DNA from 2 places in the Pseudoalteromonas sp. R86517 genome. Region 1 is predicted to be linked to the other one. Evidence: predicted binding sites of a transcription regulator. Region 1 holds the regulator's gene; the other holds the start of a gene.

Region 1 (14,339 bases):
GATAATAGTCTATCTTCGCTCATGCTGTTACCCCGTAATGGTCGTTACTACTGACGGCTATCTAAGCCTTTTTCTAATAGTGCATTTAAATTATCTACATCTATTAAAGCACACATTTTTTCTTTAATAACACCGGCAAGCCAAGGGCGTTTGCCACTGTTTTTTCGCCATTTTACATCTTCTTTACTCAATGTAATGTTATTTATTAACTTTTCAGCCAATAAACCCCAGTTGCTATCGCCTAGGGTTATTAAATACTGATAATTAAGAGAGGCCTCTAACTTTTCATCGTACTTTTCAGGCATTACCCAACGTGCAGTATCAACTACGTTTAGCTTTTCATCTCTATTAAGCATAACGCCTTTAAACCACTTTGGCTTACCAAATAAATGATTTACTTCACCTAATTGATGAATTCCTCCAAGCGCTTTCAAAGGAACAGCCAATGTTAAACCAGCCACTTCAAAAAACAGAGCCTGAAATTCACCTTCAAAGTAATCTTCTTGGCTATGTAATAAAGGAGCAGGTTCTGTACTTAACTGGGTTTGCACCTCAGGTGTCTCTAATGGCTCAGGCTCAATAGGTGCAGGTGGCGAAATAGTGGCGTCAGCCTCGCTATTACTCTCTTTTACTTGCTCAGAATAAAGCTGCTCGGTTACTTTTAATTGCGCTTTGGGCTTTAAAAGTACTTCGTCGTTTTGTAAGGCACTAGGTACTTGCTCAAGTAGCTTTGCTACAGGCTCAAGGTTTTCCTCAGGTTCGTCTTCGCATAATAGCGCCCCTAAGTATTGAGTCATTACTTTTTCATTAGCAAATAATTGCTTACTCATTCATTAACCTTGTCCAATTAAATAATCTAATAACGCTTTATAAGCGTAAACCCCACGTGAACGTGGGCAAAACTCTATGGGCACCTTTTGTGCAAGGCTTGCATCTCTAAACTTTGTATCAACGGGGATCACCCCTGGCCATACTTTATCTTTATATGTATTTTGCAACGTTTTGTAGGCTTCAAGCGACGCTTTAGTGCGCTTATCATACATAGTAGGGATTATAGTATATTGGTACTGTTTCGCTTGAGAGCTTTGCATTAATTCCATAGTGCGCATCATTCTATCAAGCCCTTTGAGCGCCAAAAACTCAGTTTGCACAGGCACTAAAATACGTTCGCTGGCGGCTAATGCGTTCACCATTAAAACACCTAAAACGGGCGGGCAATCAAGCAGCGCATAATCGTAATGTTCACTAATTTTTGCAAGTGTTTTTTTTAAAATTAAGCCCATTCCCGTTTTATTGCCCATGCTTCTATCGAGGGTTGCTATAGCCATCGTCGCGGGCAATATATCCAGGTTTTCCATGGTAGAGGGGCACAATGCTTGAAGTATTTCTTCACTTTGCATTGAGGTGCCGCGAGCAAAAATATCGTACACACTGACTTCTAAATCTTCAGAATCAATACCAAAATAGTACGTTAGTGAGGCGTGAGGGTCGGTATCAATGAGTAATACGCGTTTACCTTGCAAGGCCAAAATACCAGCAAGACTGACAGCCGTTGTGGTTTTACCTACACCGCCCTTTTGATTTGCTACTGTCCAAATCTTCACATTAAGTCCTAATTACTGTTCATTGCGCGTGGTGATTCTGATGCCACCATGAGGTAAACGAATTATTTTAATAGAGTTATCATCAGAGGGAAGTTCCACCTCTGGCTCAGGCGCAGCTTGTTGCACTTGCTCATCAGGCTCAGCTTCATTTTCGGTGGTTTGTTGTACTAAGCCATACTTAGAAAGCGCAATAACAACTTTACGATTCTCTGCTCGACCCGCTGCGGTGTCGTTATCGGCAAAAGGTGAGTATTGCCCATACCCCTCGATTGCCATTCTAGCTGGGTTAATTCCTAACGCTTCTAATTCAACTAAAATAGAGGTCGCCCGTGCAACTGACAACTCCCAGTTAGAGCGAAACATTTCATTGCGAATACTTTCGTTATCTGTGTAACCTCTTACCCTTATGTAGTTATCTACTGGGGCAATAATATCTTTTACAATTTTTACGACTTGTTTTGCTCGCGCGTGGGCCACAGAGCTACCACTTGAGAAGAGCATTCCTGAACTTAGCTCAATAATAAGCCAATCTTGGTTGAGCTCTAAACTTGCTTCTCCATCACGAATTTCATCAATAAGTGCTGAATGTAATTTAGTTAACAGACTATCGAGTGGTTTACCTAAATGTTTTTGTTTTATATTGCTGGTATCACTATGTCCATCTAGCAGCTCTGGGCCAGACTCCTGTTTTTGAATGCTCTCACCGTACAATAACTCTTGCTCTGGGGTAACACGGTCAGTAAGTAGCCCTTCACCAGTAACGCCCTCACCTTGTTGCGATTGCTGCCTTGCTGATTTGTCAAAAACCTGTTCTAGGGAGTCTGAGAGGATTTGAAAACTTTCTTCTTTATTTATGGCAATGGCATACATAACCACAAAAAAGGCAAACATAATGGTCATATAATCAGCATAAGAGACTAACCAACGTTCTGTATGTTGATTTTTTTCAGCTGATTGACGTAAGCGCCGGCGTAACATAAAAGTTACTCTACCACGACATTGGGGCGCTCTGTGCGATAAGCTTCAAGCTTTAATTCTATGTTTATAGGACTTTCGCCAAGGCTTATAGCAATCACCCCTTCGGCCATCATTTCATGGTAAAGCATTTTTTGATCTACTCGCTGCTTAAGCTTATTGGCCATAGGTAAAAATAATAAGTTAGCTAAACCCACCCCATATATTGTTGCAATAAATGCGGTGGCGACCCCTGCACCTAGCTTTTGAGGGTCGGTAATAAATGACATTGCTTGAATAAGGCCAAGTACAGCCCCTAAAATACCTATAGTTGGGCTATATCCGCCCATGGCTTCGTACACTTTACTTGCTTCAAGTAAGCGGTCTCGTTCAAGCATTAAATCTATTTCTAATGTGTCGCGTAACTTTTGCTCCGAACACCCATCTACTAGTAAACTAAGCCCTTTTGCTGCATAAGGATCTGGGTGACTAAGTGCCTCTTTTTCAAGCGCTAAGTACCCTTCCTGACGAGCTTTATGCGACCACGTTTTAATTTGCTCTATGGCTTGCTCAATATTGTACTGGGGTGAAAAAAACACCCAATGGCTCATGCTTAGCGTTTTTTTAAAGGTGCTTATGGCCGTTTGCAACATAACAGCCCCTAAGGTGCCGCCAAGTACAATAATAAGTGCAGGGCCATTAAATAACGCCGTGACAACGCCCCCCTCTAAAGAGTAACCAATCGCTATAGCGCTCAGCGCAATGATTAACCCTAAAACAGAGAGCTTATCCACAACCAGTCTCTCTTTTTATTCTTGCTGCTACGTCGTTTAACGCTAAATGCTCAGAGGCAAGCCCAGCGTTGGCAATAGCTTGAGGCATACCGTATACAACACAGCTTTTTTCATCTTGCGCCCAAATTGTTGCGCCAGATTGCTTAAGCATTCGCGCGCCATCACGTCCATCAGCGCCCATGCCGGTTAAAACAATAGCAAGTACATCTCCTTGGTAGCTTTTGGCAACACTTGCAAAAGTCACATCAACGCTTGGTTTGTAGCTTATACGTTCACTATTATCTTCAAATACACGCAACGTTTTGTTACCACTTCGCCCCTCTACCATCATTTGCTGTCCACCTGGGGCTAAGTAGGCTGTGCCGGCTTCTAGACTGTCACCTTGTTGCGCTTCTTTAACGCGTATTTTGCAAAGGCTATTTAAACGTGCCGCAAACGCAGGCGTAAATGCCGCCGGCATGTGCTGAATTAACAAAATAGGGTGTGCAAAGTTAGCAGGTAATTGGGTTAATATAGTTTGTAAAGCAACTGGCCCGCCAGTTGAAGTGCCAATAGCCACTATTTGATAGTGTTTACCGCTGGCACGCGTGGGCATACTGGATGTAGTTGTTGTCTGCACTGGGGCAGCACGTTGAAAGCTTCTATCAGGTTGTTTAAGCGATGAGCTTGTTGTGGCAAGTTTGCTTGCAGATGGAGCAGTAGTCTTACTTGATGTTAATGGCCTAACAGGGCGCGGTGCACGCCTGCGACCAATTTCCTTCACTTTAGCTTGCAATAACTTAATTGCATCTTCGTTATTTCGTGCAATGTCTTCAAACTTTTTCGGTAAAAAGTCCATAGCTCCGGCATCAAGTGCATCTAAAGTTGCGGTTGCACCGTCGCGAGTTAATGAAGAAAACATAAGTATTGGCGTTGGGTTACTCGCCATAATTTCTTTTACTGCGCTAATACCATCAAGCACAGGCATTTCTACATCCATGGTGATCATATCTGGACGTAACTGCGCTGTTTTTTCTACGGCTTCTCTACCGTTAACAGCAAAACCTATTACTTCAATACCGCTGTCTTGTTCAAGAATTTCGCTTACTCGACGGCGAAAAAAACTGGAATCGTCAACAACTAAAACTTTTACGGCCATTGCGCTCTCTTATTAAATTTATGTGTAGGCATACACAGGTATGCCTACATTTTATCCTGCGTAATGCTTAAGCATATTAGGTACATCCAGAATCAGCGCAATACCACCGTCAGATGTAATTGTTGCACCAGCCATTCCTGGCGTACCTTGTAATAACGCATCAAGAGGCTTAATAACAACTTCTTCTTGGCCAATTAATGAATCAACCACAAAGCCAACTTGCTGAGTACCTATTTGTACAATTACCACATGACCTTGCGCTTTTCGCTGAGAACAATCAGCACCTTTAACTAGCCAATGCTCTAAGTAAAATAGCGGTATCGCTTTTTTACGAACAATAATTGTAAGCTGACCATCTACCACATTGGTTTTGGTTAAATCTAAGTGGAATATTTCACTCACACCAGCAAGTGGTAACGCAAACGTTTGCTCACCAACAATAACCATCAGCGTAGGTAAAATAGCCAGTGTTAATGGTACTTTTATCTCTAAAATAGTCCCTACGCCCAACTCTGACTGTATACTCACAGAGCCATTAAGCTGCGTAATTTTAGTTTTTACTACATCCATGCCTACGCCACGGCCAGAAATATCAGATATCTCTTCTTTGGTCGAAAAGCCTGGTGCAAATATTAAGTTATACGCTTCTGTATCTGATAAGCGACTTGCCTGATCATGGTCAATAACGCCTTTACTGATCGCTATTTTTTTCAGTTTTTCCGCATCCATACCTGCACCATCATCTTTAATGGTTAACAAAATATGGTCGCCTTCTTGCGAAGCCGATAATGTAACGTTACCAGTTCTAGGCTTACCCGCAGCTTCACGCGCTGCTGGCATTTCAATACCGTGGTCAACTGAGTTTCGTACTAAATGCACCAACGGATCGGCCAGTGCCTCAACTAAGTTTTTATCTAAATCGGTTTCTTCACCTACAAGCTGTAAATCAATTTCTTTATTTAAGCTACGGGCTAAGTCACGTACTACGCGAGGGAATCGGCCAAACACTTTTTTGATAGGCTGCATTCGCGTTTGCATTACTGCACCTTGAATATCAGCAGTGACCACATCAAGATTTGATATCGCCTTACCCATCGCTTCACTGTCTGTATTGGTCGCTAAACTGACCAACCTATTTCGTACTAATACCAACTCGCCAACCATATTCATTATTTGATCTAAACGCTTTGTATCAACACGTACTGTGGTTTCAGCAGGTGGAGGCGTAGCTTTTTTAGGTGCAGCGCTACTCGCTGGTTTTTCAGCCACTTTAGGTGTAGGCGCAGCGGCTTTAGCCGCCGGAGCTTGTTTTGCTGCAGGTGCTGGCGTAGGCTTTTCTGGCGTAGGTTTTGCTGGCGTTTGTGCTACAGGTGCAGCCTTAGGTGGCTGCGGTGCAGGTGTGTCAGCTTCTTTTGATTCTGGTGCGGCGCCTTTACCGTGCAGTTCATCAAGCAGTGCTTCAAATTCATCATCGCTGATTTCATCATCACCGCTATCATTTGCAACAGCCGCCGGTGGTGCTGTGTGTTTTACTTCTGGCTCACTGCTTGAGGTATCTCCTGCAACAGGACCAAAACTACCTACACCGTGTAATTCATCTAATAAACTGTCAAATTCATCATCGGTAATATCTGAACTTGAATCTGGCTCTGCACTTGCACTTGGTTGCGACACCGGGCTTTGGCCTTTGCCGTGTAACTCATCGAGTAAGCTTTCAAATTCATCTTCTGTAATTTCATCAATTTGCGTGCTATCTGCTGAAGGGCTTGAACCTGCCGCATCAAATAGTTCATCAAATGCAAATGGGTCTTCATCATCTGTTGCGCTAACGGGAGCTGCGGGTTCTTGTTCAACAACGTCGGGGGCTGTTTCAGTAAGCTCGTCATCCGTAGGCGGTTGACCAAGTTTGTGAAGGGTTTCTAATAATTGAGGGTCTGCTGGGTCTGGCTGTTCGCGGTTTTGAATAGTGGCAAACATTTCATTAATGGTATCTAGTGCTTGTAAAATCACATCCATTAATTCTGAATTAACAGTTCTAACCCCTTGGCGTAAAAGATCAAATACGTTTTCAGCACCATGACAGGCATCAACAAGCTCAGTCATAGCTAAAAAGCCTGCCCCCCCTTTTACGGTATGAAAGCCCCTAAAAATAGCATTTAGTAACTCAGTATCTTCTGGGTTATTTTCTAGCTCAACTAACTGTTCAGATAAAAGCTCTAGGATTTCTCCAGCCTCTACAAGAAAGTCTTGTAAAATATCTTCATCGACTTCAAAGCTCATGCAGTTACTCTCCTCTTAGAAGCCCAAACTTGATAATAGGTCATCGACCTCGTCTTGGTCAGATACAACATCATTTCGCGACTCTTTATCAATAATAGGGCCTTCAGGACCTGCTAATGTTTGTGCGGCAACCAGTTCTTCTGTTTCTTGTTGTTCTTTACTTTCAACAATGCTGTCATCTTGTGCAGCAAATGCTGTTAAAAGGTGGATTAAACTTTCTTCTACTTCTCTGACTAATTCAATTACACGGCGGATAACCTGGCCTGTTAAATCTTGAAAATCCTGCGCCATTAGTACATTGGTCATTAAAGTTTGCAACTCATCAGTTTTATGATGAGAGCTGTTCATAAACTTGTCGATGCTGTGGCATAAGGTTTTAAACTCGCCCAGCTCTATTTCGCGGTTCATAAGCCTATCCCAAGTAGGCTTAATATGTGCAATTTCATCTGCTAGCTGCTGCGCAATAGGAAGGCTTGCTTCGACCGCATCCATTGTCTTATTAGCTGCATTTTCTGTCATTTCCATGACATAGTTTAAGCGCTTTTTCGCATCCGGTATTGCATCAGTGGTTAAATCGGTTAAACGCGTATCAAGTTCAAAGCTTTTAAGGGCTTCGTGTAATTGGCGTGTTAACTTACCTACTTCAGCAAAAAGCTGCGATTGCTCTTGAGAGGCAGTATCTAAAATTAATTGATCTGCTTTATCTTGCTCACCATTTTCTAAAAAAACGACGAGCTGACGAGCTTGTTCTAAAGTAATTTGAGGCGCAGCTGGTGCTGACATAAGCCTCTCCTCTCATTAACCTAAGCGTTCAAACACTTTTTCTAATTTAGTTTTCAAAGTACCAGCAGTAAATGGCTTAACAATATAGCCATTAACACCTGCTTGCGCTGCCGCTATTATTTGTTCTTTTTTAGCTTCTGCCGTCACCATTAAAACCGGAATATGTTTTAATTTTTCGTCAGCTCTAATGGCTCTTAGCAAGTCAATACCCTGCATGCCTGGCATGTTCCAATCGGTTACAACAAAGTCAAAAACCTGATTTTGCAACATAGGTAATGCTGTAGAACCATCGTCAGCTTCTTGAACATTCGTGAACCCTAGGTCACGCAACAGATTTTTTATAATACGTCTCATTGTAGAGAAATCATCAACAACAAGAATTTTCATGTTTTTATCCAAAACATCCTCCGGTGAGGTCTTAACCTATAATTTACTTACTACTAGTTTATCCAGTCATTGATTTTTGCTTTGAGCTTAATCATCGCCTGACCATGTATCTGACTTACACGCGATTCACTTACATCGAGTATATGCCCAATTTCTTTTAAATTCATTTCATCGTTGTAATACAAAGAAAGCACCATTGCATCTCGCTCTGGTAAAGACTTTATTGCCTCTAACAATGAATTATTAAACCGTTCATTTTTAACATTATTAAATGGTTTGTCTAGCGCTAAATCTTGACCTGCAGGGCTAATAACATCTTCATCTACCCCTAGGTCTTCTATACCAAGCACTTTACTGGAATTAACATCATTTAAAATATGATGGTATTCTTCTAGCGAAATATCAAGTTTTTCAGCTACTTCAGTATCTTTTGGTTCTCTATTTAAGCTATTTTCTAATTCTGTGATAGTTTCGGCTACTAATCGGCTTTTACGGTGCACCGAACGTGGTGCCCAATCCCCTCTGCGCATTTCATCAAGCATAGCGCCGCGGATACGAATACCAGCAAACGTTTCAAAGCTTGCCCCTTTACTGGCGTCAAAGTTTTTTGAGGCCTCGATAAGGCCAATCATTCCCGATTGAATTAAGTCATCAAGCTGAACGCTAGGAGGAAGGCGAGCTATTAAATGGCACGCCACTTTTTTGACAAGCGACGCGTGCTTTTCAACAATCACATTTAAATTTTGTGTTGATTGATATCCCATAGCTCTTTTCACCGATGTTGTCATAATCAGCCGTTTACTAGCTTCTCAATGAAAAACTCTAAATGTCCTGAAGGTTGATTAGGTATAGGCCATTTTACTGCTTTTGTCGCTAATGTTTTAAACGCGACTGCTGCTGGTGAATTAGGGAAAAGATCGACAATTACTTTTTGTTTACGCGTAGATTTACGCATATTTTCATCATATGGAATAGTCGCAACAAGCTCCATAGACACATCTAAAAAGCGGTCTGTTACTTTAGAGAGCTTTGCAAAAAGCTCTTGGCCCTCGCGCATACTGCGCACCATGTTTGCAACAATTTTAAATTTATAAACGCCATGCTCGCGGCTAAGTACTTTAATAAGCGCGTAGGCATCAGTAATAGAGGTCGGCTCATCACACACCACCACCATGACATCTTGCGCTGCACGAGAAAAACTCAGCACCATGTCAGAAATACCAGCGGCGGTATCTACAATTAAAATATCAAATTCGGTATTAAGCTCACTAAAGGCACGAATTAACCCAGCATGCTCAGATGGGGTTAGCTCCACCATACTTTGCGAACCTGATGTAGCAGGCACGATTTTAATACCGCCTGGGCCTTCAACTAAAATCTCGTCAAGTTCGCACTCGCCTGAAAGGACATGAGATAAGTTTTTTTCAACACGTAGTCCTAGCATTACATCACAATTAGCTAGGCCTAAATCGGCATCTAATACTAATACACGATTACCCTGCTGCCCTAAAGCAATAGCAGTATTTAAAGAGACGTTGGTTTTACCCACCCCTCCTTTACCGCCAGTGACAGCGATAACTTTTACGCCGTTGTTGTTGTTTTGACTCATTTTGCGCAGGCCGCTTGCTTGATCTAATACTGTGTTAATCATACATCCCTACTGTGCTTGGCGCCACTGCTTGGTGCCTTGAATGTTGTGCTTTTGCTCTTTTTAAATACAATTGCTCAGCTTTTTTTACTAGTTTTTCAGCATTTGCAACGCGAATATCTTCTGGTACACGCTGACCATTAGTAAGATACCCTATTGGAAGACGATTTTGAATCGCTATACTAATAATCTCACCTAAACTTAATGATTCATCTAACTTAGTGAAAATACAACCGCTTAGCTGAACCTTTTTAAAATGTCTTACGGTTTCTTGCAGTACATTTATTTGTGCTGTGGCACTTAATACTAAATAACTACGTATATCTACTCGCTGGTTGCGCATTAACGTATTTAATTGCTCTGTAAGGCGTAAATCACGTTGGCTCATACCCGCTGTATCAATTAATACTAGACGCTTATTGCGTAAATGATATAAAACTTCGGCTAATTCATTGGCATCTTTTACTTGTTTAACACCACAACCAATAATACGACCATACGTTGCAAGCTGCTCATACGCACCAATTCTGTATGTATCAGTGGTGATTAGGGCAACTTTGTCGGCGCCATACTTTTGTGCGCCTAATGCGGCAAGTTTAGCAACTGTGGTTGTTTTACCTACACCAGTAGGCCCAACAAGGGCATACACACCCCCTTGGCGAAGAATTTCGTTATTGGTGGTTTGCATTTGATCTTCAACCATTTGCAATAATGCTTTCCAACCTTGCTGACGCGATACGTCATCTGGGATAAAACACGCCATTTGCTCTGCAACGTCTTTATCTATTCCCATGCCAACTAAACGGTCAATCATGCATGCACGTGTAGGGTCGCGACGTGCCATATCTTGCTGCATTAAACCCGATACTTGGTGTTCTAATAACTGGCGAATTGCGTTCATTTCATCACGCATCGCGCTCATTTGGGCGCTTTCGTTGTTATTAGCTTGACTACGCGGTGCAACCGGCGCATCTAAATCGTCAAAGTCTTGATCTAAGTCATCAAAGCCTAGGCTGTCTGCTTGGGTTTGCATGCGTTTTGGCGCTTCATTTTCGCGAGCAAACATATTTGTCGTACGTGGCTGTGCTGGCTCTTGGTAATGCTCAGACGTATCAATACCTGATTGCGAAAACATAGAGGCTAGCTCAGGAGAGCGAGGGCGTGGCGACTGACGCTCTAATAAAGCTTGTAAGCTATCAGCTACTTTTGCTTGTGGCTCAGGTTGCGCACGCTTAGGCTCTGGCTTTACAAAGTTATGAGTAGGCTGTTGCACGGCTCTTTGCGGAGCAGGCGCTGCCTGTGGTTGTGCTGCGGCTTTAGGGGCTGCTTTGTCGTAATCTACTGCGGCAACAATTTCTACACCATTAGCGAGTTTTTTGTTCGACATAATAACGGCATCAACACCTAGCTCATCTTTAACTTCTTTCAGTGCGGTGCGCATATCTTTGGCAAAAAAACGTTTAATCTTCATGGTTCAACCCCTGTTAAAATCTTTATTGTTGGCCTACTGAGCTGACAATCTTAATCTGTCTTTCATCTGGTACCTCTTGATAAGACATCACCCTTAAACCCGGTATGGTGTACTTAACAAAACGAGATAACACAGTGCGTAACATTCCTGACGTTAGCAATATTGAAGGTTCTCCGGCCATTTCTTGATTCTGATGCGCTTCGTTTAATGATGTTTGAAGTCGCTCAGCAAGGCTTGGTTCTATTCCGGCACCTTCGTCGCCTGCATTTTGTAATGACTGATGCAACATCTGTTCCAACTCAGGCGCCAAGGTTATGACAGGGATTTCTGATGACATTCCCACAGCGTCTTGAACTATTAAACGGCGCAGCGAAATACGCACTGCAGCTGTTAAAACATCGGCATCTTGGCTACGTGGGCCGTACTCTACAAGGGTTTGAACAATAGAGCGCATATCACGAATAGCCACACCTTCGTTTAATAAATTTTGCAGTACTTTTACAACGGTTGTCAGTGGTAGTACTTCTGGCACTAACCCTTCTACTAAACGTGGATGGCTTTTAGCTAACATATCAAGCAGGTTTTGAACCTCCTCATGCCCTAGTAATAATGCGGCACTGTTAGTTAATAACTGGCTAATGTGGGTGGCTACCACAGTGGCTGAGTCAACCACGGTGTAACCTAGTGACTGTGCTTCGTCTTTTTGATCAGGCTTTATCCATACCGCATCTAAGCCAAATGCAGGGTCTTTGGTTTCAACCCCTTTAATAGGGCCAAATACTTGCCCTGGGTTGATGGCCAGTTCATCGCCATGTTTGAGTTCGCCTTCACCACTTGAAACACCCATCATGGTAATACGGTACGCATTAGGGTCTAACTCTAAGTTATCGCGAATATGTACAGGCGGTACTAAAAAGCCAAGCTCCTGAGATAACTTTTTACGCACCCCTTTAATTCGGTTGAGCAGCTCACCACCTTGAGATTGGTCAACAAGCGGAATAAGCCTGTAGCCAACTTCTAAGCCAATAACGTCAATTTGTTGTACATCGTCCCATCCAAGCTCTTTTTGCTCTTGCTTGTTTGCAACGCCAGTACCGGCAACGGCACCACTTTCAGCCTCTTGGGCAGCTAGAGCAGCGGCTTTTAATTTTTGCTGCTGAGTAAAGTAAGCTAAGTAGCCAAGTAGTGCGCCTAAACTTAAAAAAGCAATATGAGGCATACCCGGAACCAACCCCATAATGATTAAAATACCTGAGGCGATAAATAATGATTTTTCGTTACCTAATTGGGCTTTAAATTGCTCACCCATGTTATGTGATTCGTTTTGGCGAGTAACAACAATAGCAGTACCAATAGAGAGCAGTAATGAAGGAAGCTGCGCCACAAGGCCGTCACCAATGGTAAGTAAAGTATATACTTCCATTGCGCGGCTAAAGCTCAAGTCATGTTGGATCATGCCCACAAATAAGCCGCCAACAATATTAATAATTAATATCACGATACCGGCAATGGCATCGCCTTTTACAAACTTACTCGCCCCATCCATAGAGCCGTAAAAGTCGGCTTCGCGGGTTACTTCACTGCGGCGCTCACGTGCTTGCTCTGCACTAATAAAGCCAGCGTTTAAGTCGGCATCTATCGCCATTTGCTTACCCGGCATAGCGTCTAACGTGAAACGAGCCGATACTTCAGAAATACGCCCAGCACCTTTGGTTATTACTACAAAGTTTATGATGATCAAGATTAAAAACACCACTAAACCTACCGCGTAGTTTCCGCCAATAACCACTGAGCCAAACGCTTCAATTACCTTACCAGCCGCATCGCCCCCGTTGTGACCCTCAAGGAGCACCACGCGTGTACTGGCAACATTTAGGGCTAAACGCATGATTGTAGCGATTAACAGTACTGCGGGAAACATACCAAATTCGAGGGGTTTCATGGTGTAAACAGTCACCAGTAAAACAACTAAGGCAAGGGCAATATTAAATGAAAATAATATATCAAGAAGAAATGGCGGCAGCGGTAAAATAACCATACCCAGCGCTGCAAGTACTAGTAGCGGTGTGCCAACACCTTTGGCATACTCTTTTTTATCTTTGTTAAGTTGTTGTAATACCGCTTTAAAATCCATAACTCTACAATTCAATAAATTGACACTAGCCTGAAATTGCAATAACTATTCCAAGTATAGAGCCAGCAATAGATTCATTGAGTATTGATACAAAATTTAAAGCAAGTGAGAGACAAGAGCGAATGGGCTTTATGGTTTGAATTTGCAGCCCCATGTTGGTATTTAGGCAAGGCGCTCCTGTAAAGTGTGGTTAGCTCAGCTTACCCTAATCGTATTTAAAATCATCCGGAATAGGCAGTTTAGACTTAAGCGGAATAGGTCGTTTACCACGCCCTTTTTTAAACCGTTTAAGCTGAAATACATAGGCTAAAACTTGAGCGACAGCGGTAAATAGCTGATCTGGGATCTGTTGGCCTATTTCAGCAGTATGATAAAGCGCCCGCGTAAGCATAGGGGATTCTACAATCGGTACTTCGTTACCTTTGGCTATCTTACGAATTTGCATAGCCATTTCATCTACCCCTTTGGCAAGTACAATCGGTGCACCTGCTCGCTCAGTATCATATTTTAGCGCCACAGAATAGTGAGTAGGATTGGTTACAATTACGTCGGCATCGGGGACATCTTGCATCATCCTTCGCTGCGACATTTGCCTTTGTGTTTGCCTTATTCGCGCTTTAATTTGCGGATCACCCTCTGAGTTTTTGTACTCGTCTTTGATCTCCTGCATAGTCATTTTAAGTTGTTTGTTGTGGTTATAACTCTGATAAGGCGCATCTATTGCGGCAATAATCACCAAAGTGCACGACAACCCTAAAAACATCCACGAGAGTATTTCAAGGGCATGAATTATATTACTAGGTGCGCTTTCAATACTTAAATGCAAAATTTCATCAAAAAAAGTTTGAATCAAAAACACCGCAAAAATAGCCACCAGCGCAAACTTTAATATAGATTTTACAAGCTCTATCGCTGCTTGTGGGCCAAACATGCGCTTAAAGCCCTTCATTGGCGACATTTTACTGGGTTTAGGTGCTGCAGCTTCCCAACTAAAATTAAAGCCACCGAGTAAGGTATTTCCTATAAATGCTGCAATAACAATAATTAAAACAAACATCGCCATAGGAAACAGCAGCGCACTGGCCACCTCACTCCACACCGCAAACATTTTAGTGGTGTCGTAGGTTTCACTGCGATTTAAAGACA
Region 2 (18,800 bases), 330 kb from region 1:
ACAGAGTATAAACAAAAAAGGCGTACCACTGTACGCCTTAGTTTAAATAAACGGGTAAATTTACAGGCCGTTTTGAATTATCTCTTGCGCTAACTCATCGGCAATCAAGTGCGTTGATTTTTGCTCTTTTTCACTACGGGTGAATATTTCGGTTAAGGTATCAAAAATACCTTCAACATGTTTATTAGACGCCGCCTCACTGTAGCCTTGTGGCGCAGTTTCGTAATACACATTAATAATGCCACCAGCGTTAATAACGTAATCGGGTGCATACAAAATACCTTTTGCACGAAGTACTTCACCGTGACGAGACTGCGCTAGCTGATTATTAGCACACCCAGCAATAATGGTTGCCTTAATACGTGCAATGGTTTCATCATTAATGGTGGCACCTAATGCACAAGGTGCGTATACATCAACATCAAGGTCGTAAATTTCATCAATACCCACCGCCGTAGCGCCAAAGTCATTTACTACCCGCTCTACAGCATCTTGATTGATATCTGTTACAAATAATTTTGCACCAGCTTGAGCTAAATGCTTACATAAACCATAGGCGACTGCACCTAAACCTTGTACAGCCACTTTAATGCCCGCAAAATCTTGATGCCCACGTTGGTGCTGTAATGCCGCTTTAATTCCTAAAAACGTACCGTAAGCTGTAAAAGGTGACGGGTTACCGCTTTTCCCTTCCAAGCCCAACACATAATTCGTTTCTTTATTCATTAATGCAACGTCATCACATGTAATGTTTACATCTTCGGCAGAATAGTAACGGCCATTCAATCGCTCTAATTGACGACCAAAAGCTCGAAATAACTGCTCTGATTTAATCTCTTTTGCATTGCCAATAATAACTGATTTACCACCACCAAACGGTAGGCGAGCAACCGCATTTTTATAGGTCATCCCTTTTGAGAGACGTAAAACATCGTAAACGGCATCTTCATCGTTGGCATAGTCCCACATTCTACAACCACCAACAGCAGGGCCAAGGTTAGTATTATGTACGGCAATAATTGCTTTTAAACCTGACGCTTCGTCAGAACAAAAAACCACTTGTTCGTGGTTATCAAATTCAGCTTGATTAAACACAGCCACTGTAATTACTCCAAAATAGTTTACCCGTGAGAGGGATGAGCGCTGGAAATTGACGAAACTTTACCACTTCATTTTTAAGGGTGCCACATAATGAGAAGTTAAACCCGTAAAAAGCAAGCCTTGTGAATTAATAAATCTAAATAACAATAAAATATGGATATAAAATTCAACAAAAGGCATATAAATTAAGTTTAAAGCTAACAACACCGTTAAAAAGCGCCCCCACATTTACGTAAACGTAAAGGTAATGCTAAGTGTAAACCTTGTATTACACAGCTCCCCTCCCAGCAAAGGCGCACAGTGTATAGGTTTATGAAGAAAAAAGCAGATTTACCACAACTGGTCTGAGGTGTTTATTTGAAGGGTAATTTGCGCTTTTTTAATATTTCATAAAACAAATACAAAAAAAGCGAGCCTAAGCTCGCTTTGTAATTAGATTACATAAACCTTTATTTAAGCTTGCCGTCTAGCTCTTCAATTTTAGCTTTCCAAATTGCAGGGCCTTGCGTGTGTGCGTTAGCACCTTCGCTGTCTACAGCAACCGTAACTGGCATATCTTCTACTTCAAATTCGTAGATTGCTTCCATACCTAAATCTTCAAAGGCAACCACGCGTGCTTTTTTAATTGCTTTAGATACTAAGTATGCCGCACCACCTACAGCCATTAAATAAACCGATTTATGCTCTTTAATCGACTCAACTGTAGCAGGACCACGCTCAGCTTTACCTATCATGCCTACAATGCCGGTTTTTTCTAGCATCATATCGGTAAATTTATCCATACGTGTTGCGGTAGTAGGGCCTGCAGGGCCTACAGCTTCATCACCTACAGCATCAACTGGGCCAACGTAATAAATAAACTTATTATCAAAATCAACGCCCTCAGGTAAACCTTCACCTGAATTGATCATATCTTGTAAGCGTTTATGAGCAGCATCACGGCCTGTTAAAATAGTGCCTGAGAGTAAAACAGTTTCTCCCATTTTCCACTCGCGGGTGTCTTCTTTAGTTAACGTATCTAAATTAACACGGCGAGTTCCTTCACCTACTTCAAATGTCACTTCTGGCCAGTCTTCTAGCTTAGGCGCTTTTAAATCTGCAGGGCCTGAGCCGTCTAGTGTAAAGTGTACGTGGCGCGTAGCTGCACAGTTAGGGATCATCACAACAGGTTTTGATGCTGCATGCGTAGGCGCTGTTTTTACTTTAATATCAACAACCGTTGTTAAACCACCTAAACCTTGCGCGCCAATACCTAGTTTGTTAGCACGTTCAAAAATTTCTAAACGCAGTTTTTCTTCCGTTGTTTCTGCACCGCGCTCCATTAATTCATGAATATCAACCGGGTCCATTAACGACTCTTTTGCCATTACCGCTGCTTTTTCGGCGGTTCCGCCAATACCTATACCTAGCATGCCTGGCGGGCACCAACCAGCGCCCATTGTCGGTAGCGTTTTTTCTACCCATGCAGCTACATCGTCAGATGGGTTTAGCATAACCATTTTACTTTTGTTCTCTGAGCCGCCGCCTTTCGCTGCAACCATTACTTCTACTTCGCCGCCCGCCACTAAATCGATGTGTACAACTGAAGGGGTATTATCTTTAGTGTTTTTACGTGTGCCAGCAGGGTCAGCTACAATAGAAGCGCGTAGTGGGTTATCTGGATTTAAATATGCGCGACGTGTGCCTTCATCAACCATTTGTTGTACGGTTAAATCTGTTTTATCCCACTTAACATCCATCCCTACTTTTACAAAACAGGTAATAATACCCGTGTCTTGACACAATGGACGCTTGCCTTCAGCCGACATACGCGAGTTAATTAAAATTTGCGCGATTGCATCTTTTGCAGCCTTGCTTTGTTCTTTGTTGTAGGCTTTTTCTAGCGCTTGAACAAAATCAAGGGGGTGATAAAAAGAGATATATTGCAACGCATCTTCAATGCTATCAATAAAGTCTTGCTGACGGATTGTACTCATAGTGGTTCCTTAAGTTAGCGTTACGCTTAAGCGTAATCTATACCAAACCGGTGACGGTGGTTTGCACTGTTTTAATTACAACGTAGATTTGATACTAAACGCTGCCAAAAAAATTTGACTTATGATACCCTCCCAGCCCGTTTCGAGCCAGTTCTTAAAGGGGCAGTAAATGCTAAACAATGAAAAAAATTGTGTAAAATTAGCCATAACACAAAACTGCATTGATGTTTTCGCGCATTTTGCGCATTTACCCTATGCCGTATTACTAGACTCAGCCAATAGCGAGCACATAAATAGTCGCTTTGATATTATTGCGATAGAGCCTCACGCTATTTTAGAAGTAAACAACAATCAAAGCGTATTTAATCAGCAGCTTGACTCGCGTAGCCCCTTTACAATAATGAACGATGAACTAAGTAAACTTAGCGCGCAAAAAGCCGCTAATAACCTGCCTTTTAATGGCGGCTGGCTTGGTTATTTTGGTTACGATTTAGGGCGTATTATTGAGTACATGCCACGCACGGCAAAACACGATATAACGTTGCCACAAATGGCCATTGGCCTTTATTTAGATGCGCTGATATTTGATAAACACCAGCAAAGCTGGTTTTACGTTTCCCAACCTGAGGTGAACCGTTTAGCGCTTTACCAGCAATATTTAGCAACCGATGTAGCGCCTGCACAGTTTTCGCTCACCAGCGATTGGCACTCAAATATGAGTGAACATGAATACGCTGACAAATTTGCGCAAATACAAGATTATTTAAAAAGTGGTGATTGCTATCAAATCAACCTAGCACAGCGCTTTAGTGCCGGTTTTAAAGGCGACCCTTTCCAAGCCTACAAAGTATTGCGTGAGGCTAATAAAGCGCCATTTTCTAGCTTTATTAACCACCCACGTGGCGCCATTTTATCAATATCGCCAGAGCGCTTTATTGCAATTCACGACAATATAGTTGAAACAAAACCTATCAAGGGCACTTTGCCACGCATGGCCGACGCAATCGCCGACCAACAGCAAGCCAGAGCCCTTGAAAACTCATCCAAAGACCGCGCAGAAAATGTAATGATTGTTGATTTACTGCGTAACGATTTAGGTAAGGTTGCAAAACCTGGCTCTGTAAAGGTGCCCTCACTTTTTGCTATTGAGAGCTTTCCGGCAGTGCATCACTTAGTGAGTACCGTAACGGCAGAACTGGATGAGAGCAAAACGTGTGTTGATCAACTTGAAGCAGCATTCCCTGGAGGGTCAATCACTGGCGCGCCTAAAATTAGAGCTATGGAGATAATTGAAGAGCTAGAGCCTCATAGGCGTAGTATTTACTGTGGCTCTATAGGGTATTTAAGCGCCTGCGGTAATATGGACACCAGTATTACAATCCGTACATTGGTTTGTCATAACGAACACATTTATTGCTGGGCCGGCGGTGGTATTGTCGCTGATTCTAAAGTCGAATTGGAATACCAAGAAACATACGATAAAGTGAATAAAATACTTCCTTTATTAAAACAGTAGAACGCTTTGAATAGTGAACATATTATGGCGCGGTTTCAGCTAAGCCCTACTGCTGCGCCAAATCAAATAAAAGATACCCGTAAAAAGCGTGCCAGTGCGGTTATGCTGCCTATTATTGATGTTGATAACCACGCGCATATTTTATTGTGCAAACGCCCTACTTATTTACATCATCACCCTGGGGAAATTTGTTTACCCGGCGGTAAATTTGAGCAAAGCGATAAGCACCTGCGCACCACAGCGCTTCGAGAACTACACGAAGAGCTTAATATAGCGCCTAGTAATGTTAAAGTGCTCGGGCAGCTGCCACAATACTCTACCCTAACTGGCTTTAGCATTAGCCCATTTGTGGGTTTACTTGATGAACACACAGTATGGGAGAACGATTATAATGAAGTGCAAGCTAGCTTTTTACTGTCGCTTACCCAGCTTTCAAACGAGGCCAATTGGCAGCCCATTCCTTTTCAACGTTTTGGCAAAACCATCACCTTGCGAGGGTTTAGTACACCGCACGGATTACTGTGGGGAGCAACGGCTAGCATTATAAAAAACTTTACAAAACAGCTTGCCCTACCAGTGTAAAACTTACGGCCAAATAGTTACATAATATAGAATTAACGTTATGATACTCGACCGTTCAAAGAACAGCTTTCGGGCTGAGTAAATAAAGTAGAGACCCATAGTATGATCAGTGCATTTGATATGTTTAGCATTGGTATTGGCCCATCGTCGTCACATACCGTTGGCCCAATGCGTGCCTCGCGCTTATTTGTTAATGACCTACAAGAGCAACAACTTTTAACCTCTGTTACCGATATAAAGGTAGAGCTTTATGGCTCACTGGGTCAAACCGGCGTAGGCCATGGCTCTGGTAAAGCCGTTATATTAGGGCTTGCCGGCTACGACCCAGAAACAATAGATGCCGATTTAGTTGACGATATCCTTGCCACCATTGAAAAAGAGCAAGTGATATACCTCAACCAAACCCATAAAGCGAACTTTCCTAAGCAAGGGGCTATTGTTTTTCATCGCCGCAAAACCTTACCTAAGCACTCTAATGCAATGGAAATTATTGCCTCAAACAATGGCGAAAAAGTATATAGCAAAGTGTACTACTCTATTGGCGGCGGCTTTATTGTTACCGATGAAGAATTTGAAAACGAAAAACAAGCAGCCCTTGATATACGCGAACAAAACCCGGCTCCTTACCCGTTCGAAAGTGCAAAAGATTTACTAGAGCTGTGTAAAGAATCAGGCTTTAGTGTATCTACTTTAATGATGCATAACGAAAAAACGCTGCGCAAAGAAGACGATATTAAAGACGAGCTGTTTAATATTTGGCAAGTAATGAAAGCCTGTATTGAACGTGGCATGCGCACTGAGGGAATTTTACCAGGTGGTTTAAAAGTTAAACGCCGTGCACCTAGTTTGTATTTAAAGCTAAATGTAGAAGTGAGTAATGACCCACTCAGAGCAATGGATTGGGTGGATTTATTTGCCTTAGCTGTAAATGAAGAAAATGCCGCAGGTGGGCGCGTAGTCACGGCGCCAACAAATGGTGCTGCGGGTATATTGCCGGCCGTTTTAATGTACTACCACACATTTATTAAAGAAGTGGACCGCGACATAGCCACACGCTATTTATTAACCGCAGCGGCGATTGGTATTTTATACAAAAAAAATGCCTCTATTTCGGGCGCAGAAGTAGGCTGCCAAGGTGAAGTAGGTGTTGCCTGTTCAATGGCTGCCGGCGCACTCACCGAAATTGTTGGTGGTAATGTAGTACATGTTGAAAACGCCGCCGAAATAGGCATGGAGCATAATTTAGGCCTAACTTGCGACCCTGTAGGCGGATTGGTACAAGTACCGTGTATTGAGCGCAATGCCATGGGCGCCATTAAAGCAATTAATGCCTCTCGCCTAGCAATACGTGGCAGTGGCGAGCAAAAGGTGTCGCTTGATAAAGTGATTAAAACCATGCTCGATACCGGTAACGACATGAAAACCAAATATAAAGAAACCGCTCGCGGTGGATTAGCGGTAAACATTATTGAATGTTAAGCGTATAAAAACAAAAAACCGCGTATTTTAGCAATACGCGGTTTTTTAGTATTTATATAGTTAAAGTCTTACTATTTTACCGGCAGTTCTATGTCGGCAAATAACGCATCAACATCTTCTTGATTACGTAATAAGCTTGCTCGCTCTACTCGCTCTTTAGTTAAATGCGGGGCAAAACGCTCAATAAAGTCATACATATAAGTACGTAAAAAACTGCCCTTTCTAAAGCCAATTTTAGTTGTGCTAGCTTCAAATAAATGGCTGGCATCAATACACACTAAATCTGTGTCACTTAATTGATCAACGGCCATTGAAGCGACTACACCTACACCTAGCCCTAACCTTACATAAGTTTTAATTACATCGGCATCGGTTGCAGTAAACACAATGTGCGGCTCAAGGCCGTGCGCATTAAATGCTTTATCAAGCTCAGAGCGCCCAGTAAACCCAAATACATACGTAATAAGCGGATACTGCGCTATATCGGCAACGGTTAAATTGTCGGCCTTTTGTGCTAGAGGATGATCTTTTGCCACCACAATGCTGCGGTTCCAATGATAGCAAGGCAGCATAACTAAATCTGAGTATAAATGAAGTGCTTCAGTTGCAATGGCAAAATCTGCATCACCGCGCGCTGCTGCATCAGAAATCTGTTGTGGTGTACCTTGATGCATATGCAGCGAAACAGCTGGGTATTTTTTCATAAAGCCCTGAATAACACTTGGCAAAGCATAACGTGCTTGCGTATGTGTTGTGGCTATATTTAGTTTACCCTGATCAGGCAGCGTATGCTCATTAGCAACCGCTTTTATACCTTCGACTTTAGATAAAATTTCGCGAGAAATGTTAATTATTTCTTCGCCGGCCCCCGTTACATGCGTTAAATGCTTACCACTGCGGCCAAAAATTTGTACACCTAGCTCATCTTCAAGCATGCGCACTTGTTTAGATATACCAGGCTGTGAGGTAAATAAACTCTCAGCAGTTGCTGATACGTTTAGCTTATGGTTTTGAACTTCTACGATGTATCTAAGTTGTTGTAATTTCATGGTTGCAGTTTTTAACGTTATTATTAAGCTTATATGATGGTAATACTAAGCAAAACCAAGTTTAATTTAGTTAAAACTTGGCAAAGTAAGCACGTATATTTTCATTATTTAAGCATTAAGGCTAGCATAATAAACCCGCTGCAGATAGCGATGTTTATTCAGGTTCAACTTATAATACATTATTCTTATATCTAATTTTTAACATATTTTTAAGTTAATCAGCGCAAAGCTACCCTCAAAGCATATATTTGATGTAATATAAAAAAATAGATTATGAATCCGAGAATTAAGCCATGATCGTTTCGATTATAATTGTGCTTATAGTGGCACTGATAGTGATTGCACTGTGGGTAAGCGCTGTACAGCAGCATAAAGAAAAGCAAGAAATTGAACGTCGCAAAGAATTAACAAAACAAAAAGCGATAATTGAAGAAACCGAAGAAGCACTTATGAATAGCGCTAATATTCCGCTTTCTGAAAACATTATACGCGTTTTACAACGTAGATGTTACGAAGCACTTAACGCTATGGTGAACCATTCACCTAATTCTAAAGCATTAAAAAGCAGAATGAACGAAGCTAAAGAAAAGCTAAGTGGTGCAGTACAAGGTAATAGCAGCGACAATTTATCGTTACCAAGTAACGATAAGCAGTTAGTCTCGTTAATTCAGGGCATAAAAAAGCTTAGAGTTATTATGCGCTCTGAACACAGTAAAGGCCGTGTAGATAGCCAAATATTTGCAGCAGAAGATAAACGCCTAGAAAAGTTACAACTCAGAATTAATATAGAAAGCCAAATTAAACGCGGTTTATCTGCTCGCTCAGCGAGCATGGTGGGCTCTGCTAGGCAATATTTTGAAAAAGCCTATGCCACACTTAGTGCCGTTACCTATTCTGATGAATACGTAAACGCAAAACGCCAAGAAGTTGAAGCCTATTTAGAAGAAATAAGCACCGAACTAAAAGCATCAAATGCCACTGCCTTGAAGAAAAAAGCAGAAGCAGAGCAAGATGACTTAGACGTATTATTTGCACCTAAAAAGAAATGGTAATTTTAAATACCCAAAAGAAAGCCCATACATAATTTATGGGCTTTTTTGTATCTGTTAAGCTTTTACCAATGGGTAAATACTAACGTATTTTGAGGCACTACCTAGCGCTAACTACATTATAAACGCTCATTTACCACAACATAGATACGCAAGGTATAACAACGCAGCGGCATGAGCGATAGACACTAAATAATAAATGTTTACCCACCCTCAAACTAAGCCTCTTAGCTAAAAGAATGGGTATTAGCTATTACGATAAAAATGCAAACTTGATAATAAATAACGCTGTTAAAATCCACACGCTAATACTAACCTGATCGCGTTTACCACACAGTACTTTAACCGCAGTGTACGATATAAAACCAAGAGCAATACCGTGCGCAATAGAGAATGTAAGCGGCGTCATAAGTAGTACCACACTTACCGGAATTGCATCGCTCATGTCATCCCAGTTTACAAACTTAAGGTTTTGCAGCATTAATACCGCAACGTATAAAATAGCACCCGCTGTTGCATAAGCCGGCACCATTTGCGCAAGCGGCGCAAAAAACATCATTAGTAAAAAGCATATACCCACAACAACAGCTGTTAAGCCAGTACGCCCACCAACCGATACACCGGCCACAGACTCAATATAAGAAGTAGTGGTAGAAGTACCTAACATTGCACCCGCAATAGTAGCTGTACTATCGGCACTTAAAGCACGCCCTAAACGTGGCATATTGCCTTTTTCATCGGCTAAGCCTGCTTTTTGAGTTACAGCAACTAACGTGCCTGATGTATCAAATAAATCAACAAACAAAAACGCAAAGATTACACTCAGCATAGAAAGCTCAAAGGCTGCTGCAAAATCAAGTTGCATGAAGGTAGGTAAAATAGACGGTGGCATTGACATTACGCCGTGGTACTCAACTAAGTCGAGGCTTAACGCAATGCCCGTTACTAGCAAAATGCTAATAAGTACGCCGCTTTTTATATCACGATAAAGCAAAGCAGCAATGACAAAAAAGCTTAAAATAGCTAATAAAGGACCTGCCGAAGTAATATCGCCAAGCTGTACTAATGTAGCTGGGCTTGAAACAATAATGCCTGCATTTTTAAGCGCAATTAACGCTAAAAACGCACCAATACCAGTGGCAATAGCCTGCTTTAAAACCAGAGGGATAGCATTAATTATCCACTCTCTGACCTTAAACAAACTTAATATTAAAAATATACAACCAGACATAAATACCGCACCTAATGCAGCTTGCCAGCTATAACCCATGCCCAGTACAACACCGTAAGTAAAAAATGCGTTTAAACCCATGCCCGGCGCAAGTGCTAAAGGGTAATTAGCCCACAATCCCATAATAAAACAGCCAATAGCAGCCGCAATACAGGTAGCAACAAATGCAGCACCTTGATCCATGCCTGCTTCCGCAAGCATTGCAGGGTTTACAAATACAATGTAAACCATAGTAATGAAAGTAGTGATTCCAGCAATGCTTTCGCGTCGCACATTGGAGTTGTTTTCGCGGAGTTTAAATAGAGCTTCGAGCATAATAGACTTGTGATAGTAAAAAGTGACGTGATTTTACCATAAAATTAAGTATAAACAGGACATTTTACCTTGCGATATACTAAACTGTTGACGTAGAAACTATAAAAAAGAAAATATATGAATAAGACTCAGCCTAGCGGACAAGACTTAGAGCAGCAATTAAACAATATTTTAGATTTTGTAACACAGCCTACAAACCACAGCGCTGAAAACAAGAGTGATGTAAGTGAGCAAACAACACTTAACAAAGCACTGTATTATTTAAAGCATAACCAGGCACCGTTGGCAGCTAAGTGGATGCGCCTTGCCGCAATGGCCGGAAATCATCGCGCCCAGTTTTATTTAGGGTTATTTTTTGTCAAAGGCCAAGGCGTACCAAAAAGCGTATTTCACGCAGCAGCATGGCTGAGTTTAGCCAGCAGCCAAGGCTATGAACCGGCAACCGCTGCTTTAAATGATTTAAGAAAATATATCGACACCAAACGTCTTAAAGACGCTCAGTGCTATGCAGCCAGTTTGTATGAGCAAATCCACCAAATTCAGTTTGCCCACTTAATCCCAAAAAATGACTAACTACTGTATAGCTAACAGCTAAGCACTGTAAAACACACTAAAATAACTGTATAGCCATCCCTTAAGTACTGTATAACGCTGCTACACTTTATACAGTACTGCAAACACCCTCAGCTTTCACTTACACGACTTAAATTATAACACACTGTTTTTAAAGTGTTATTTTTATTATTTATTTTTTAAAACCATTAACTGTATAAAAAATAACAAAAAACGCTTGCACACAACAACTGTATAAACTACTGTATACATGTACTGTATATAAACCCAGTGAGTGAGACCTATGCTACAGCCAATTACCGTAAGAACCGTTAAAAGCTACCAACAACATAATGAAAGTGAGTCGGTAAACTTAATAAAAGTAGAAGATGAAATTTCTGCTACGTTTGAGATGCTAAAAGTGTTGCACCAATACAATAGCTCTAACGCGTGGACCTTACTGATTGCGCCCGACCATGTGCCTAGTAAAGCCTTGCTAGATAGCTGCTCTATAGATACCAGCAAACTGCTTGTAATAAGACAAAAGCATTTAGTAAATTTAGAGTATGTACTTAATTCAGCACTTCATAATGGGAACTTTGCAGCCATTATTACGTGGACAGATATAGTAAGTGAGCAGCAGCTTGTTAATTTATCGCTTAATTTAAACAAAAGAAGCGCTAAGCTATTTTGCTTTACTAAAAAAACCAGCACTACAGCAATATCACTTACTCAATAAGCTTGGTAAAATGCATTTTTAATTTATGTTAATTAGTATTTTATGAGTGTAACTAGTACTAGCGCTTGCTTATGCAACAGTCAGCTTAATTATGGCGACTGTTGCCAGCCTTATCATCTTGATATAAAAACCCCAACAACACCTGAGCAACTAATGCGTTCGCGCTTTAGTGCTTATGCATTAAAAAATGCATCTTATGTATTTAAAACTTACGCCAAAGAAAAACAAGCACAAAACCCAGTAAATGAAATTGCTGACTTTGCCAATAGCTGCCGCTTTGTAAAATTAGTTGTGCGCGATACGCAGCAAAGTGATGAGCGAGGTTATGTTGCCTTTAACGCGTATTATTTTTACCAAAACTTATATTGTGAATTAGATGAGAAATCAGACTTTATAAAAGAGGACGGTGAATGGCGTTATTTAGAGGGTATTATTAATCCGGCCGCCGATATAAAAGTTGCCAGAAACGACCCCTGCCCATGTGCAAGCGGTAAAAAATATAAAAAGTGTCACAGTGTATAAAATAAGCTAAACACTTAGCATAAAATAGCTTTTTATTTAAGCGCTACTCTATACCACTAAACACGTTAATAACTGCCATAAACAAAAATGGACCATCTAGGTCCATTTTCTACAATATTGCTATTGGTTATTCATCATCATCTAGATCGAACGATTCACGCTGCGCAGGTCTAGCTAAAATCTCAACATAGAATGAAGTAAGCGCCTGCTTTTCGATTTCGCTGATCTTGTTGTTAATTTCAGCTACGTGAACAACTTCGGCATCATCGGCACTTGTGCCAAACTTACAGTCAAACGCCCAGTAATCAGCTTCAACAGGTAGCGTTTTATTGCGCTCTCTTTTCAAATATTTTTTCACTTCATGCTTTGCAGCATCAACCATACGAGGGTATTTGATTTTCTCATGATTTAGCGTGAATGTTTTCTTCATTACGTTCCTAATTACCTTGATTTAATGATAATGGCACTCAAGTCATACCATTTGCAGCCATTATAGCAATTGCATTTAATTTGTGGATGCTTTTTTTAAACAAAAAAAGAATTGTTCTATTTTATTGCATAACCGGTTATTAAATATAAGGTGTTTTAGGCTTTTAAAACGCACAAGTGTTAAATTATTTTTATGCGTTAGCAACAAGCAATGGCTTATGTATAGCCTCATTAGTTAAATCGTCATAAAATGCTGCGGCGTCCATTTGTGGACTTGCAAGCGCGGTGTGCGTGTCATTTAAGCGCCTGCGTACTGATAGTTCACAATTATCGATTACTGTTAAAGGAATATGTAACTTGTCATCTCTAATCGCTAGTGGCTCAGGCTTTAAGCAGTGGCTTAATTTTATTGCTTTCATGCCTGCTTGCTCGCCTTGTTGAACAATCATCGACGCGTGCTCTTGCCCTATGGTCATATCAAATTTTTCGGGAGCTAATAATTGCTTTGGTCCAGCACCAAAGCGCTCCCTTAACTGTTCTTCGTCTACATAAGCACTATGCGTTTCACTTTTTGGCAAGTGAAATTGACTAAAATCCAGCACATCGTGCGATAGCATCGCTAATAAAAGTGAGAATTCGCCTCTGCGATTTTCATGCACACTTTTATTTAGCCTAGTCTTTAGTTGACTCTCTGTGATTAACAAATCATCGATTTGCATAGTCTTTAGCCGATTATGATAACTGGTAGATATTTATCGGCTTTATTTCAAATTTCTTTAGCTTTTTTCTTTACTTAAATACGCAGTTTGCTATTATCAGCGCCGTTGCATTGGAGGGGTTCCCGAGCGGCCAAAGGGATCAGACTGTAAATCTGACGGCTCAGCCTTCGCTGGTTCGAATCCAGCTCCCTCCACCACTTTTCTTACCGCTAAGTTAAGTGGGGCCAAATGTAACAAAATAGTGTGGAGGGGTTCCCGAGCGGCCAAAGGGATCAGACTGTAAATCTGACGGCTCAGCCTTCGCTGGTTCGAATCCAGCTCCCTCCACCACTTCTTATCTTCAGTATCCTTTTCTATACCTTTTTCATTACTATTTAAAACTTCATTTTTAGACTAATTATCAAATACCCACTGTAATGTTGCCCCGTGGTTTTTAAGCCATGCTGATGCAGATTTATAATCGGGATAAAAATTAGCTACGCGCTTCCAAAAAGCGCTGCTGTGGTTCAAATACTTTAAATGAGCCAATTCGTGCACAATAACATAATCAATTATACGATGAGGCGCCCCAACAAGGTTAAGGCTAAAGGTTAGCTCTCGCCGAGAATTACAACTCCCCCACTTACGTTTATAACTTCCAATCGTCAATTTAGTCGGTAATGCTTCTGACATCTGTTGGCAATAATAAGCTAAACGCATTTCAATGTAGTTTGTTAGCGTTTCTTCAAGGGCAAGGCAAAGTAACTGCTTGCGTTTTTCAGGCTGTTTTTTTACTCGATTAGAAGTGTAAATAGTAAACTCGCTATCGGATTGCTGAACATGCGAGCGTGTCCCTTTTGCAAAAGTAATGGTATATGGCTTAGCAAAAACCATTATTTGCTGGTTTTTAAACGGGTGTTGTTGAGTATCAATGGCATTAAGTTGTTTATGTAATTGCGCAGTTACCCACTCTTTTTTACTAAACAGCCATTGTTCTATTTGTAGTTTTGGCACGTGCGTAGGCGCATAAACAGTAACTAATTTTTGGCTAACTTTTATTGCCACTGTTTTACGCCTTGCACTGCGTTTTAGCTGATACTCAAACAAGGTGTATGCTCTAAATATAAATAAAAGCGTATTATAAAGCCTTATTTAATCAATGCAGTTATTTAGCGATAAATAAGTGGGCTCAGTGTTTATTATTATTTTTATTTACGCAAAATCACGTCTTATTAATGAAGCACGTTACGCATGTTAATACTTTAATGCTAAAAAGTAACCTCGCTGATTTATAATATAAATTATTAGATTAACAGTTTATTTATAAAATAAATCTATTAAACTAGTTCAATAAAGATACTAATTTGAGCCACTATGCTGTCTGCATTTTTTATAACCGACCACGATCCGAGCCTCATTATCAACGGTGCATATAACCCTATACTGGTTAGTTTATCGGTCATTACCGCTATTTTTGCTGCCTTTTTTACGATCTGGTTGGTTGATGTAGCAAAGCAAACAAAGTTCGAAAGCTATAAACGCTTAGCCAATGTGACCGGTGCCACTGTTTTATCGGCCGGTATTTGGAGTATGCATTTTATAGGTATGTTGGCCTTTTCGTTATGCACAGAAATACACTACGACCCAATCATTACCGTTTTGTCTTTTTTACCGGCGTTTATTGCATGTCAGTACGCTTTTTCGATTTTAGTAAAATCGCAAGGGTCATACAAACACCTTATTATTTGCTCTATTTTACTAGGCTCAGGCATTGGTACAATGCACTACAGCGGCATGGCAGCAATGGAGCTGGCCCCGTTACTACGTTATGATGCAATCATATTTGCTTTATCAATTGTGGTCGCTGTTGGTTTATCGTTCATAGCACTTTTTACGCGTTATCATTTAACGCGTTTGCTACCTAATTTATCACAACTGCAAGCCCGCGCTATTACCGCTGTTATTTTAGGCTCAGCGGTGGCAGGTATGCACTATATGGGTATGGCTGCTACCCGCTTTGTTGCAACCTCTCCGCTTTTACCCGATTACGAAGAGTCAACCACTGAGCTTGCTTTTGTGGCTATTGCCGTAGCTACCGCGACCGTTGCTATAACCTGTGTCATTGCAGTTATAAATGGCATGGTTAGATACCGCTTACTGCTTGAGGAAAAATCGGCGGATGAATCTCGACTAAATGCTATTTTAGGCACTGCTATTGATGGCATTGTGACTATAGATCACACCGGCATTATTTTGAGCTTTAACGAAGCGGCCAGCAAAATTTTTGGTTGGCGAGAAAACGAAGTTCAAGGTCATAATGTAAAAATGCTGATGGCCGATGAAATCGCTCGCCACCATGATGGCTATTTGTCTCACGCCAAAAATGTAGATCTAGGAAAAGTAATTGGTATAAATAGGGATGTGTCTGCCAAACACAAAGATGGCCACCTTTTTCCTATTCGCTTAGGTATAGGGGAAGTTAATCAGCCAGGCCATATGCCGTTATATGTTGGCTTTATCACCGATTTAACCGAACAACGCGCTATGCAGCAAAGTCTTATTGAAAAAGAGCAAAAGTACCGCTCTTTAATGGATAATATGCCTGGCGCTGCTTTTCGCTGTAAGTACGACGAAAACTGGAGCATGTTATTTATCAGCCCAACAGTGGCTGAGCTAACAGGGTACACGCCAGAAGAGTTCACAGAAAGCTGCATTGAACTTAACGACCTTATTTTAAAAACAGATCAGCCAACGGTAAACGAAGCCGTAGCGCAAGCCATGACCTCAAGTTTAAAGTACTCGGTAGAGTATCGTATTCGCCACCGTAACGGCAAAGTTGCCTGGGTATTAGATAAAGGCAGTATTACCTGTGATAAAGATAATAACCCGCAGTGGATAGATGGGGTATTGGTTGATATTACCGAGCAAAAAGAATACGAAGACAAACTTGAACAGGCAAAATTGCAAGCTGAAGAAGCAGCGCACGCTAAGCAATCTTTTATGGCTAATATGAGCCATGAGATCCGCACGCCGATGAATTCTATTATCGGTTTTAGCGACCTACTGATGGACACTCCGCTAAACCAAGAACAGCAAAAACACTTGGTTACAGTTAATAATGCGGCGCGTTCATTATTAAGGTTACTTAACGAAGTGCTTGATACCGCAAAACTTGAGCGCGGAAAGCTAACTATTGAACCCGTTCACTTTAGTTTAAAACAAGTACTCGATAGCATTATTTCGACATTTTGGCTTGAAGCAAAAAAGAAAGACTTGCGTTTAAAGTTGAACATTAAAGATTCTGTTGCCACAACTTACTATGGCGACCCAGATAGGTTAAGGCAAATTTTAACTAACCTCATCGGTAACGCCATTAAATTTACCGAGCAAGGTTCGGTTGAGCTAACTGTAAGTACCACGCAAACTGATCAGCTCTTTTTTGAAGTGCAAGATACCGGCATAGGTATTGCCAAAGACCGTGTTAAAGCTATATTTCAGCCGTTTGTTCAGGCCGATGGCACCACTACTCGTCGCTTTGGCGGTACAGGCCTTGGAACAACCATTAGTAAACAATTAGTAGAGCTAATGGGCGGCACTATAAACCTAGTCAGTGAAGAAAACAAAGGTAGCTGCTTTTACTTCTCTTTACCGCTTAAACAAGGCGATGCAGAAAAAATAGACCATTTCGATGGCCTGCACACTCAATTACCATCGCTAAGGGTACTTGTGGTGGATGATATTGAGCAAAACACCGAGCTGCTTTCGTTATTACTTTCTAAAGATCAACATTTGGTAAGCAAAGCAAGCAACGGTTTAGAGGCTATTGCAATATTCGAGAAACAAGATTTTGATGTCATCTTAATGGATATTCATATGCCTGAGTGTGATGGCATAGAAGCAACCACAAAAATTAGAGCCATAGAAAAGCAAAGGCAGCTTAAATTTACCCCCATTATTGCGTTAACGGCAAGCGTTCTACAGCAAGATAAACTCACAGCTAAACGTGCCGGCATGAACGGCTTTGCTAATAAGCCGATAGATATAAATCAGCTTAACCAAGAAATTGCCCAGGTGCTTGGCTTAGGTATTGCTAAAGATATGGTTATTAGCCAATCAGACCCTGAGGCTAAACACATCGACTTTGAAAAAGGTGTGATGCTTTGGGGTAATAAATGTAAGCAGTTAACCGAAATTGCCAAATTTATCAATGACAGCAATAAACGATTTGATATTTTATTTAACAGTAAGTTATCTGAGATTAAAGACGCCAATAGCCTGATACATACCCTTAAAGGGGTCGCTGGTAATTTAGGCCTAACAACATTAATGAATTTATTAGCCAAGTTAGAGCGCGAGCAAACTTCTGAGCAATCTACAGCGTTAGTAACACAAATAAAAGGCGAGTTAGAGACAATAACGCAATTAATATCAGGCGATGAGTGCGCACAAATCACGCCTGCTGAGAGTGAAAATAATGAACAAAAAAGCACGCTAAGTGCGGCTGAATTAAAGTCACTGTGTGAAACGCTACACCATGAAGCGCAAAGCGCCGAGCTCAACGATGATTTACTTGCGCAGCTTGAAAATAACGCCCCTGCACACTTACAAACTCAAATAAATGAGGTTGTAAACGCATTTGATGAATTTGACTTTGATCAGGCGCAACACGTGCTAGACGGTCTAATTAAAGAGTTTACCCAAGAATGAGAATATTGAATGGATTTTAGCAACGACAAACCACGTATATTAATCGTTGACGATGAACCTGCTAACTTAAAAGTCATGCGAGAAGTATTAGGTAATCAATACCGTATGTCTTTTGCTAAATCGGGCGCTGCAGCACTTGCGCTACTAGAAAAAGAACAGCCTAAACTTATATTACTCGATATCATGATGCCCGATATGAATGGCTTTGAGGTGTGCGAAATACTTAAAAGCACACCCGCGCTTTCGCATATCCCAATTATTTTTGTAACGGCTTTGGGTGATGAAAGCGATGAGTTTAAAGGCTTTGAACTTGGTGCTGTTGATTACATTACTAAACCTATTAGCCCTGCGATTGTGCGCGCACGTGTTAAAACGCATTTATCGCTTGTACAAGCCGAGCAATTAAAGCAAGCCCATGTTGATTTAGTACATCGATTAGGCCGCGCTGCAGAGTACAAAGACACAGACACTGGCGAGCACATTGCTAGGATGAGCCAATACAGTAAATTATTAGCATTAGAATTTGGCATGGGTGAGCAACAAGCAGAGCTACTTCGCCAAGCAGCCCCCATGCACGATGTAGGTAAAATAGGTATTCCGGATGCTATTTTATTAAAACCTGGGCGATTAACCCCTGACGAATTTGACCACATGAAACAGCATGCGGCTATTGGCGCGCAAATTTTAGCAAATTCCTCATCACCGCTATTACAACTTGCCCATAAACTGGCTATAGAGCACCACGAAAAGTGGGATGGCAGTGGCTACCCTAATGGTTTAAAAGGCGAACAAATATCGGTTGAAGGGCGTATTGTGGCTATTGCAGATGTATTTGATGCCCTTACCTCAAAACGC

Evidence for each region. The regulator FliA, encoded in region 1, starts transcription of late flagellar genes. The targets are predictions, from matches to a motif close to CTAAAGNTNNNNNNNNNNNNGCCGATA.
Region 2: the regulator FliA is predicted to act here: its motif matches at 13,294-13,320, upstream of SJY38_RS04805 (VC2046/SO_2500 family protein).

Annotation. Positions count from the first base shown of each region.
Region 1 is NZ_JAXHCB010000001.1:736,396-750,734, reverse strand. It holds gene SJY38_RS03275 (chemotaxis protein CheW) at 1-23, opposite strand, end outside; gene SJY38_RS03270 (chemotaxis protein CheW) at 48-830, opposite strand; gene SJY38_RS03265 (ParA family protein) at 834-1,604, opposite strand; gene SJY38_RS03260 (flagellar motor protein MotB) at 1,617-2,582, opposite strand; gene SJY38_RS03255 (flagellar motor protein) at 2,588-3,352, opposite strand; gene SJY38_RS03250 (chemotaxis response regulator protein-glutamate methylesterase) at 3,345-4,490, opposite strand; gene SJY38_RS03245 (chemotaxis protein CheA) at 4,542-6,770, opposite strand; gene SJY38_RS03240 (protein phosphatase CheZ) at 6,786-7,553, opposite strand; gene cheY (chemotaxis response regulator CheY) at 7,569-7,952, opposite strand; gene SJY38_RS03230 (RNA polymerase sigma factor FliA) at 7,994-8,704, opposite strand; gene SJY38_RS03225 (MinD/ParA family protein) at 8,731-9,591, opposite strand; gene flhF (flagellar biosynthesis protein FlhF) at 9,584-11,059, opposite strand; gene flhA (flagellar biosynthesis protein FlhA) at 11,082-13,193, opposite strand; gene flhB (flagellar biosynthesis protein FlhB) at 13,399-14,339, opposite strand, start outside.
Region 2 is NZ_JAXHCB010000001.1:1,066,107-1,084,906, reverse strand. It holds gene SJY38_RS04865 (Glu/Leu/Phe/Val dehydrogenase) at 61-1,101, opposite strand; gene SJY38_RS04860 (fumarate hydratase) at 1,551-3,077, opposite strand; gene pabB (aminodeoxychorismate synthase component I) at 3,247-4,593, shown strand; gene SJY38_RS04850 (CoA pyrophosphatase) at 4,600-5,175, shown strand; gene SJY38_RS04845 (L-serine ammonia-lyase) at 5,278-6,654, shown strand; gene cysB (HTH-type transcriptional regulator CysB) at 6,726-7,703, opposite strand; gene SJY38_RS04835 (hypothetical protein) at 7,997-8,755, shown strand; gene SJY38_RS04830 (NCS2 family permease) at 9,006-10,298, opposite strand; gene SJY38_RS04825 (tetratricopeptide repeat protein) at 10,416-10,871, shown strand; gene SJY38_RS04820 (SulA-like leucine-rich domain-containing protein) at 11,155-11,589, shown strand; gene SJY38_RS04815 (YchJ family protein) at 11,632-12,111, shown strand; gene SJY38_RS04810 (DUF6172 family protein) at 12,239-12,541, opposite strand; gene SJY38_RS04805 (VC2046/SO_2500 family protein) at 12,732-13,259, opposite strand; tRNA gene SJY38_RS04800 (tRNA-Tyr) at 13,372-13,456, shown strand; tRNA gene SJY38_RS04795 (tRNA-Tyr) at 13,505-13,589, shown strand; gene SJY38_RS04790 (M48 family metallopeptidase) at 13,653-14,303, opposite strand; gene SJY38_RS04785 (MHYT domain-containing protein) at 14,613-17,945, shown strand; gene SJY38_RS04780 (two-component system response regulator) at 17,955-18,800, shown strand, end outside.